Regions from separate parts of the Rhizobium sp. NPDC090279 genome, predicted to be linked through region 3. Evidence: predicted binding sites of a transcription regulator. Region 3 holds the regulator's gene; each other region holds the start of a gene.
What was found. Region 3 encodes PhoB, which activates phosphate uptake and scavenging genes when phosphate is short. Its sites were predicted from a motif close to TGTCATNNANCTGTCAT; they were not measured.
Positions count from the first base shown of each region.

Region 1: the regulator PhoB is predicted to act here: its motif matches at 1,468-1,484, upstream of pstS (phosphate ABC transporter substrate-binding protein PstS).
Region 2: the regulator PhoB is predicted to act here: its motif matches at 1,499-1,515, upstream of ACIQWP_RS18855 (DUF2794 domain-containing protein).

Region 1 covers NZ_JBIVYI010000005.1:372,489-375,763, forward strand. The annotation lists gene ACIQWP_RS15070 (O-acetylhomoserine aminocarboxypropyltransferase) at 1-849, shown strand, start outside; gene ACIQWP_RS15075 (cupin domain-containing protein) at 1,001-1,345, shown strand; gene pstS (phosphate ABC transporter substrate-binding protein PstS) at 1,658-2,629, shown strand; gene pstC (phosphate ABC transporter permease subunit PstC) at 2,701-3,275, shown strand, end outside.
Region 2 covers NZ_JBIVYI010000007.1:155,902-159,176, reverse strand. The annotation lists gene acnA (aconitate hydratase AcnA) at 1-176, shown strand, start outside; gene ACIQWP_RS18860 (DUF1223 domain-containing protein) at 433-1,176, shown strand; gene ACIQWP_RS18855 (DUF2794 domain-containing protein) at 1,537-1,938, shown strand; gene ACIQWP_RS18850 (GNAT family N-acetyltransferase) at 2,184-2,741, opposite strand; gene ACIQWP_RS18845 (Bax inhibitor-1/YccA family protein) at 2,860-3,275, opposite strand, start outside.
Region 3 covers NZ_JBIVYI010000003.1:424,697-427,971, forward strand. The annotation lists gene pstA (phosphate ABC transporter permease PstA) at 1-57, shown strand, start outside; gene pstB (phosphate ABC transporter ATP-binding protein PstB) at 72-887, shown strand; gene phoU (phosphate signaling complex protein PhoU) at 939-1,652, shown strand; gene phoB (phosphate regulon transcriptional regulator PhoB) at 1,684-2,367, shown strand; gene ACIQWP_RS10095 (GcrA family cell cycle regulator) at 2,459-2,995, opposite strand.

The DNA of each region.
Region 1 (3,275 bases), on a different contig from region 3:
GATGGCCGCACCCGCGCCGTCTTCATCGAGAGCCTTGCCAATCCCGGCGGCACCTTCGTCGATATCGCCGCGATTGCGGCGATCGCGCACAAACATGGCCTGCCACTGATCGTCGACAATACCCTGGCAAGCCCCTATCTGATCCGGCCGCTGGAACACGGCGCCGACATCGTCGTCCACTCGCTGACGAAATTCCTTGGCGGCCACGGCAATTCCATGGGCGGCATCATCGTCGATGGCGGCACCTTCGATTGGTCCGCCTCGGGCAATTACCCGATGCTGTCTTCGCCGCGACCGGAATATAACGGCATCGTGCTGCACGCGACCTTCGGTAATTTCGCCTTCGCCATCGCCTGCCGCGTCCTCGGCCTGCGCGATCTCGGTCCGGCGATCGCGCCGTTCAACGCTTTCCTCATTTTGACCGGTATCGAAACGCTGCCGCTGCGCATGCAACGCCACTCCGACAATGCGCTCGCCGTCGCGCGCTGGCTGGAGGCACAGGAGAAAATCGCCTGGGTCAACTATGCCGGCCTGGAGGACGATCCGAACCATGCCCTGCAGCAGCGCTATTCGCCGAAGGGGGCGGGCTCCGTCTTCACCTTCGGCTTGAAGGGCGGTTATGAAGCCGGCAAGGGACTGGTCGAAGGTCTGGAGCTGTTCTCGCACCTTGCCAATATCGGCGATACGCGCTCGCTCGTCATCCATCCAGCCTCGACGACACACAAGCAGCTGACGGACGAGCAGAAGGTCTCAGCCGGCGCCGGCCCGGATGTGGTGCGCCTGTCGATCGGCATCGAGGACGTCAGGGATATCATCGCCGACCTCGAGCAGGCGCTGGCAAAAGTTTGAGGATGGCGCTCACGAAAGGCTGAAAAAGCGCGCCGGCCATCTTTGATGGTCCGTCGTTTCGTGTTTCTGTCGGTCCGCGATCGCTTCAAGGCGCTCGCGGACCTTCTGTCTTGGCATTGTGCCGTCGAGACACGATCAACGGGAGACTGGCGTGACGACCTACCTGCAACTGGATATCGACGGCGTCGAACCGGAGACGGGCGAGCCTGCGGCAGATCGGCTCGTTTCCGGTGCCCCGATCTTTCGCAGCTGGAACCTCGATGAGGCTGGCGGCGGCCTTTATGCCGGCCTATGGGAGGCGACGCCGGGAAAATGGAAGATCGCCTATGACGAGTGGGAATATTTCAACATTCTCTCGGGCTATTCCATCGTCACTGCCGATGACGGCGAGACGTTTCATCTGCGCGCGGGTGACCGCCTGATCTTGAAGCCCGGCTTCAAGGGGACCTGGGAAGTCGTTGAAACGACTCGCAAGGACTATGTGATCCGTCTCTGACGATCTTCTTGAATCAAAACATGAAGTTCGCTTCCCTCTGTAGTGGGATGCAGGCCATTCGATGCGGTTCTGCGATGGTCGCGATGATTGCCACAGGTTGTGTCACTGCCGCTTCATTAAACTGTCATCAAACTGAAACAATGCGGCATTAGAGCCATCATGTCGCCAGGAGATTGAGGTGGGGTTCCTAACGATAGGATACTCCGTGCTCAGTTTCTGCTCGCCATCCTTTCATCACTCTGGGAAGTGAGTTCAATCATGTTGAATCAGAAATTTCGTTCGCTTTGCCTGACTGCAGGCTTCATTGCGGCTATGTCCGTTTCGGCCTCCGCTGCCGACATCACGGGCGCCGGTTCGAGCTTCATCGCACCGGTTCTGTCCAAGTGGGCCGAAGGCTACAAGGCTGCGACGAACAATGTCGTCAATTACCAGTCGGTCGGTTCGGGCGCCGGCATCAAGCAGCTCCTCGACAAGACCATCGTATTCGGCGCTTCGGACAAGCCGATGAGCGACGCTGACCTCGAGAAGAACGGCATTGCCCAGTTCCCGATGATCTCCGGCGGCATCGTCGTTTCCTATAACGTTGAAGGCGTAAAGCCGGGTGAACTCGTTGTCGACGGCAAGACGCTGTCCGACATCTTCCTCGGCAAGATCACCAAGTGGGACGATGCAGCCATCAAGGCTCTGAACCCGAACGTGAAGCTGCCGTCCACGACGATCTCCGTCGTTTACCGCGCCGACAGCTCGGGCACGACCTTCAACTTCACCGACTACCTGTCGAAGGTTTCGCCGGAGTGGAAGGAAAAGGTTGGTTCGAACACGGCAGTTGAATGGCCGGTCGGCTTCGGCGCCAAGGGTTCCGAAGGCGTTTCCACCACCGTCAATCAGACGGCTGGTTCGATCTCCTACGTTGAATATTCCTACGTCGTCGCCAACCACATCGGTTTCGCGAAGATGAAGAATGCCGCCGGCAAGGTTATCGAGCCGAGCCTCGATACGTTCAAGGCTGCCGCTTCCAACGCCGATTGGGCTCATGCCAAGAACTTCAACCTGATCATCACCAATCAGCCGGGCGAAAAGAGCTGGCCGATTGCAGCTTCGACCTGGGTTCTGCTCTACAAGAAGCCGGCCGACCCTGCTCAGAACGAAGCAGCGCTGAAGTTCTTCAAGTGGTCCTATGAAAAGGGTCAGAAGGACGCGACCGAGCTGTCCTATCTTCCGGTTCCGGAAACTGTTGCTAAGGTTGTCGAAGAATCCTGGAAGAAGGACTTCGGCACGAAGTAATTTCGGCTGAAAAGTTGCGGCGGACAGGGTAAAACCCTGTCCGCCTTTCGTGACAGGACAAGGGGAAATCGATGGCTGACGCGACTCAGACGGCTGGCTTCCAGGCACTGGATACCAGCGCCAGCACCAGAAAATTCCGAATACAGGATCGGATTTTCTATCTTATGACGCTTGGCTCGGCTTCCCTCGTCGTGCTTCTGCTGCTGGCAATCATTGTGGTTCTCATCATCGATGCCCTGCCAACATTCCAGGCCTTCGGGTTTTCGTTCCTCTGGGGCACGAAGTGGAGTGCTCCCGCCGATATCTATGGTGCCGTGCCTGCCGTGGTCGGTACGCTGGTAAGTTCGCTCATCGCCATGCTGATTGCCGTTCCCCTCGGCATCGGCATCGCCATCTTCCTCACGGAACTTTGCCCCGGCAGCCTGCGACGTCCGATCAGCACGGCCATCGAGCTTCTGGCCGGTGTTCCCTCGATTATCTACGGCATCGTCGGTCTGTTCATTCTCGTGCCGCTGATGCAGAACTACATCCTGCCATTCCTTATGATGACGATCGGCCAGGTGCCGGTTATCGGCTTGCTCTTCCAGCCGCCGGCGCCCGGCGTCGGCCTGTTGACGGCAAGCCTCGTGCTGGCCGTCATGATCCT
Region 2 (3,275 bases), on a different contig from region 3:
CCATCGAAGGCCTGGCTGATATCAAGCCGCGCGAGCGCAAGATCGCCAAGGTCACCTATGGCGACGGCACGGTTCGCGATATCCCGATCATCTGCCGTATCGATACGTTGGATGAGGTCGTCTACGTCAACAATGGCGGCATCCTGCAGACCGTTCTGCGCGATCTCGCTGCCTGATAGACATTCAAATTAATCCTGTACGCCGCCGGGAAACTCTTCCGGCGGCGTCTTGTTTTTCACGGTGTTGTGTTCGGCGCTGCTGCCGTGTGGCATTGGCCTCACCCCATCGTGACTTTGCGTCATCGCGCTAAACTATTATCTCTTGTTTCAGATTTTTCCGGCTTGATGTGGCTTGGTCGCCCCAAGAAGCGCGAGTGTTTCGGAGCCCTAGCGGGCAAACGGCGCTCGAGATTGGATTCAGAGGTAAGATAGAATGCGCCTTCGATTTTTGGTTCCACTTCTGGCAGGCATCGCGCTGGCAAGTTCGCTGCATGCGCAGGAAGCGGCGAAGATCAAAGGTGTCGTCGAGCTCTTTACCTCGCAGGGCTGCGCCTCCTGTCCTCCGGCCGATGCGGCGTTCCGCAAGCTGATTCGCCAGGGCAATGTCGTCGCGCTCGCCTATCACGTCGATTACTGGAATTATCTCGGCTGGAACGACACTATGGCGTCCAAGGACAATACGGCGCGCCAATATGCCTATGCCCGCACGATGGGGCGCAGCGGGGTCTATACGCCGCAGGCGATCGTCAACGGCAGAGACCATATGAACGGTGCCGACCTCGATGCCATCAATGTCAAGCTGGACGATTTCCAGCACCGCGGCGAGGGCCTGACGGTTCCGGTGATTGCATCGACAAAGGGCGACGAGCTCGAGATCAAGATCGGCGCCGGCGCGGGCAAGGCCAATGTGGTCATCGTCTATTTCGACAAGGAACAGATGGTAGCGCCAAAGGGTGGCGAAAACACCGGGCAGCAGATCGCCTATATGCATGCGGTCTCGGATGTCGAGACGGTGGGCATGTGGGACGGAAAGGCCATGAGTCTCGTGCTGCCTTCCAACGTCCTGGATAAAGCCGGTCGGAGAGGCCTTGCCGTCCTGCTGCAATCGTCGACGCCTTCGGGTGATCCGGCCGCCATTCTCGGAGCAACTGTTCTGGTGGTCGGCTCGGACGGCTGAACGGCTTCTTCCAGCTTTGCCGGCGTGCTTTTCTTTTTCGGTTCGCCCGAAAAGATTTCCCGTTCCGGCCTGCGCCGAAAAGGTCCCTATTTTGGCATAAACCAAAAAGGAGAGGTGCCCGGCGAGGACGCATTCGGGGCTGGGGTTTAATCGATGCGCCCCGGCCGGGCCGTTTGACGCGGCGGCGTCAAACGGCCCTCTATACTTCCTGCAAATTGGGCGTCGTTTTGGCTGAAATGCGGCACTGACGAGGTGCTTTCAGGCGTGGGAAAGAAATTGTGAGCCGTCTGCCGTCTTGCAATTTGGTGCGGCTGAGGCAAACTGTCATTCTCCTGTCATGAGATAGCCCCTGGGGGATTGATGACTGATCAGCCGGATTTGCGACACGGCGAAAACCGCTCCGCCGATACGAATTCCTCCGTCGTCGTCGATCTCAGGGAATACAAACAGAGCAAGGACCCGCTGCCGGTGACCTTCCATCGCCGGGAACTCGATGCGATTCTCTGGATCTATGGGCGCATGGTTGGCGAGGGCGAATGGCGCGATTACGCCATCGACCACTTGAAGGACAAGGCGGTTTTCTCCGTCTTCAAGCGCTCCGGCGAGATGCCGCTCTTCCGCATAGAAAAGGATCCAAAGCTGGCCGCCAAGCAGGGCGCCTTCTCGGTGGTCAACACCAACGGCATGATCCTGAAGCGCGGCCACGAGCTGCAGCAGGTGCTGAAGGTGTTCGACAAGCAGCTGAAGCTGGTGGAGAAGTAGTTTTTCTTCGTTAATTGCATGTTTGCGGAGGGTGCACCCCCCTCTGTCACTTCGTGACATCTCCCCCACAAGGGGGGAGATTGGTAACTCGCCGCACGTTCTTGCCCCAAGCGAATGTCGAATCTGCAGTTTGTTAATTTGGAAGGAACGAGCGTCAAACTCCCTACAATCTCCCCCCTTGTGGGGGAGATGTCACGACAGTGACAGAGGGGGGTATCAGAGGTGCGGCATATACGAGACCCGCTTTAACCTCCAAACAAAATCCCAGGATAGACCGACGGATCTGGATCTGTGCCGCTTCCCTCGCCGAGCGCCTTCTGCATCAGCATGGTATCCAGCCAGCGGCCATGCTTGTAGCCGGTGCCCTTCAAGAGCCCGACTTCGGTGAACCCCGCGGCGCGATGCACGGCGACGGAGGCCGGATGGGCGCCGCCGATGACGGCGATCATCTGGCGGAAGCCGAGCGTCTGACAGCTTTCGACGAGGGCATCGAGCAGCAGCCTGCCGACGCCGCGGCCGCGTGCTTCCGGCGCCAGATAGATCGAATCCTCCACCATCCAGCGATAGGCCGGGCGCGTGCGAAATGCCGAGGCATAGGCATAGCCCAGGAACTCGCCACCTCGGCCCTCTGCGACGATATAGGGATAACCCTTGTCGAGGATCGCCTGGAAACGCGCCGCCATTTCCTCTTCGGTCGGAGGGGTGAGTTCATAGCTCGCCGTACCGTTCAAGACGGAATCCCGGTAGATGGCGGTGATATGGGGGAGGTCGTCTGGGGTTGCGCTGCGAAGGCTGGCGGACATTGCTTCTATTGCCTGATCTGCTTGATATGACCGTCGCTATCAAATCGCAGGCCCGGCAGCCAGGCAAATAAAAAAGGCGGCCGAAGCCGCCTTTCCATTTCTTATTCATGCTGCGCGATTAACGGCGGTTGCCCATGAATTGCAGCAGGAACATGAACAGGTTGATGAAGTCGAGGTAGAGCGACAGGGCGCCCATGATCGCCTTGCGGCCTGCCATGGTGGCATCGTCGGCGGCGTAGTACATTTCCTTGATCCGCTGCGTGTCGTAGGCGGTGAGGCCTGCGAAGATCAGCACGCCGATCACCGAGATCGCGAACTGCAGCGCGGACGAAGCCAGGAAGATGTTGACGAGCGACGCGATGATCAGGCCGAAGAGACCCATCATCAGGAACGAGCCCATCGCGGAGAGATCACGCTTGGTCGTGTAGCCGTAGAGCGACAGCGCGCCGAAGGAGGCGGCGGTCACGAAGAAGGTCTGCACGACGCTCTGGCCAGTGTAGATGATGAAGATCGACGACAGCGACAGACCCACCA
Region 3 (3,275 bases):
GTCGCGATGAATATCGGCGCCATCCTGCTGCGCCGCCGCTTCGAACGGCGCTGGTAGGGGAGGGCCATCAAATGAACATGATGACGGAAGCCGCAAGCGAAAGAGCATTGACCAAGAAGATGATGACGATCCCCTACAAGATGATCGGCCAGGACGTTTCGGTCTTTTACGGCGACAAGCGCGCGCTCTTCGACGTCAATCTGAAGATCCGCGCCAACACGGTCACGGCGCTCATCGGCCCGTCCGGCTGCGGCAAGTCTACCTTCCTGCGTTGCCTCAACCGCATGAACGATACGATCGAGACGTGCCGGGTTACCGGCAAGATCACGCTCGACGATCGGGATGTCTACGACAACAGCATCGATGTCGTGGAATTGCGCGCTCGGGTGGGCATGGTCTTCCAGAAGCCCAATCCGTTTCCGAAGTCGATCTACGAGAATGTCGCCTACGGGCCTCGTATCCATGGCCTGCATCGCTCCAAGGCCGATCTCGATCATATCGTCGAGACCAGCCTGCAGAAGGCAGGCCTTTGGGGCGAAGTCCGGGATCGCCTCCACGATGCCGGCACGAGCCTGTCGGGTGGTCAGCAGCAGCGCCTGTGCATCGCCCGCGCCGTTGCCGTCAGCCCCGAGGTCATCCTGATGGACGAGCCCTGTTCGGCGCTCGATCCGATCGCAACCGCCAAGGTCGAAGACCTTATCCATGAGCTGCGGGAAAATTTCACGATCGTCATCGTGACGCATTCCATGCAGCAGGCAGCCCGCGTCTCGCAACGCACCGCAATGTTCCATCTCGGCCATCTGGTTGAGGAGAACGACACCGATAAGATGTTCACCAATCCCGACGATTTCCGCACGCAGGATTACATCATGGGCCGTTTTGGTTGATGATGTCAGGCGCGCGGCTCCTTTCACACAGTTTACCTTGAGGATAGAAAAATGGTCTCCACTCACATTCTCTCTGCCTATGACGAAGACCTGAAGTTCCTGACGCGCCGCATTGCTGAAATGGGCGGTCTGGCCGAGCAGATGGTCAGCGACAGCGTCCGCGCGCTGGTCAACAGCGATACCGGCCTCGCCCAGAAGGTCATCTCCGACGACGTCGTTCTCGACCATGCCGAGCGCGAAGTCGGCGACAAGGCGATCGTCACCATCGCTCGTCGTCAGCCGATGGCGGCCGACCTGCGCGAGATCATGGGCTCGATCCGCATCGCCTCCGATCTGGAGCGCGTCGGCGATCTCGGCAAGAACACCGCCAAGCGCGTCATCGCCGTGCAGGGCACCGGTGTTCCCCGTCGTCTCGCCCGCGGCATCGAACACCTGTCCGAACTGGCGCTGAGCCAGCTCAAAGAAGTCCTCGACGTCTACGCCACCCGCTCGCCGGACAAGGCCGTGTCGATCCGCGAACGCGACGAGGAAATCGACGCGATGTACACCTCGCTGTTCCGCGAGATGCTGACCTACATGATGGAAGATCCGCGCAACATCACCACCTGCACGCATCTTCTCTTCTGCGCCAAGAACATCGAGCGCATCGGCGACCATGCCACCAACATCGCCGAGACGATCTATTACATGGCGACCGGTGCCCAGCCGGAAGGCGAGCGCCCGAAAGACGATACCGCCAACACCGTCGGCGCAGTGACGGAATAATCTGGAAGCGAAGAAAGGAGACCATAGGCGCATGGTTCCGAGAGTTGCTGTTGTAGAAGACGAGGAAGCGCTCAGCGTTCTGCTGCGCTACAATCTCGAGGCCGAAGGCTTCGAGGTCGATACGATCCTCAGAGGCGATGAGGCCGAGCTGCGTCTCCAGGAGCGCATCCCCGACCTTCTGATCCTCGACTGGATGCTCCCCGGTGTATCCGGCATCGAGCTCTGCCGCCGGCTGCGTATGCGGCCGGAGACGGAGCGGCTGCCGATCATCATGCTGACGGCCCGCGGCGAGGAGAGCGAGCGCGTGCGTGGTCTTTCCACCGGCGCGGACGACTACGTCGTCAAGCCGTTCTCGACGCCGGAGCTGATGGCTCGCGTCAAGGCGATGCTGCGGCGCGCCCGTCCGGAGGTTCTCTCCACGGTGCTTCGTTGTGGCGATATCGAGCTCGACCGCGAGACCCATCGCGTTCACCGCAAGAGCCGCGAAGTGCGGTTGGGGCCGACGGAATTCCGCCTGCTGGAATTCCTGATGTCCTCGCCGGGCCGTGTCTTCTCGCGTTCGCAGCTGCTCGACGGCGTTTGGGGACACGATATCTATGTCGACGAACGTACTGTCGACGTCCATGTCGGCCGCCTGCGCAAGGCGCTCAACTTCTCCAATATGCAGGATGTCATCCGCACCGTTCGCGGCGCGGGCTACTCCATGGAGGCCTGAGCGGGAATACCCGATCAGGCACTCAACATAGCGGCGGAAACAGAAAACGGGCCCCAAAGGGCCCGTTTCTTTACCTCAATTATGGGGCATCTCAGCCGCGCGGTTGCGCCGGCCGACGCCGCTCATGCACCGGCTGATAGGCCAGGCGCTGATGGTAGCCGCAATAGGGCGATGCATCTGGGCTCTCGTTGCCGCAGAAGTGGAAATCGTCCTTCAAGGGATCGCCGACCGGCCACTTGCAGGTGCGCTCGGTCAGTTCCGTCAGGCCGAGGCGCCGGGAGATCGGGACGACGACATTGGTGGCCGGGCGATACTGGATCTCGTTGACGGCATCGATCTCGACTTCTTCCCTCAGCATGGTTGCGCCCTGCTGGCGGGTGACCACGGTGCGGGTTGCAACACGCGTTCCATAGCTCGCTGCGCGGGGAGCTGCGGCGCTGCGCTTCGGCGTGCGTGCTGCGGTTGCCGTGCCGCCCGCCTTCGCTCGGCCGGGAAGGTTCAGGCGATGCACCTTGCCGATGACGGCGTTACGGCTCACGCCACCAAGCTGCGCAGCGATCTGGCTGGCGCTCAACCCTTCGGACCATAGCTTTTTCAGCTTCTCGACGCGTTCGTCTGTCCAATTCATGCCCTGTCTCCGCTGTCGCGTTTCCGATGGCAGAATCCCTCACCATTGCCTCGTATGGGGTCGAGGCGCGAAACGCTCTAAAATTGTGGTGACTAGTTCCGCCGCATGCAGTCTAGCAATTGCTTTTTAACCTAGTGTGAGGCTGACTCCGTGACAAGAGTCGCGGGAATCTTGAGGAATCGATTTCGAGGTTTTCCCCAACTTGCTGTCCCGGCGTGGCATTTCTGCAATAGCCGCCGCCGAACCTATCCCTTTTGCCCGCAAGCGCTTTCTCGCACCT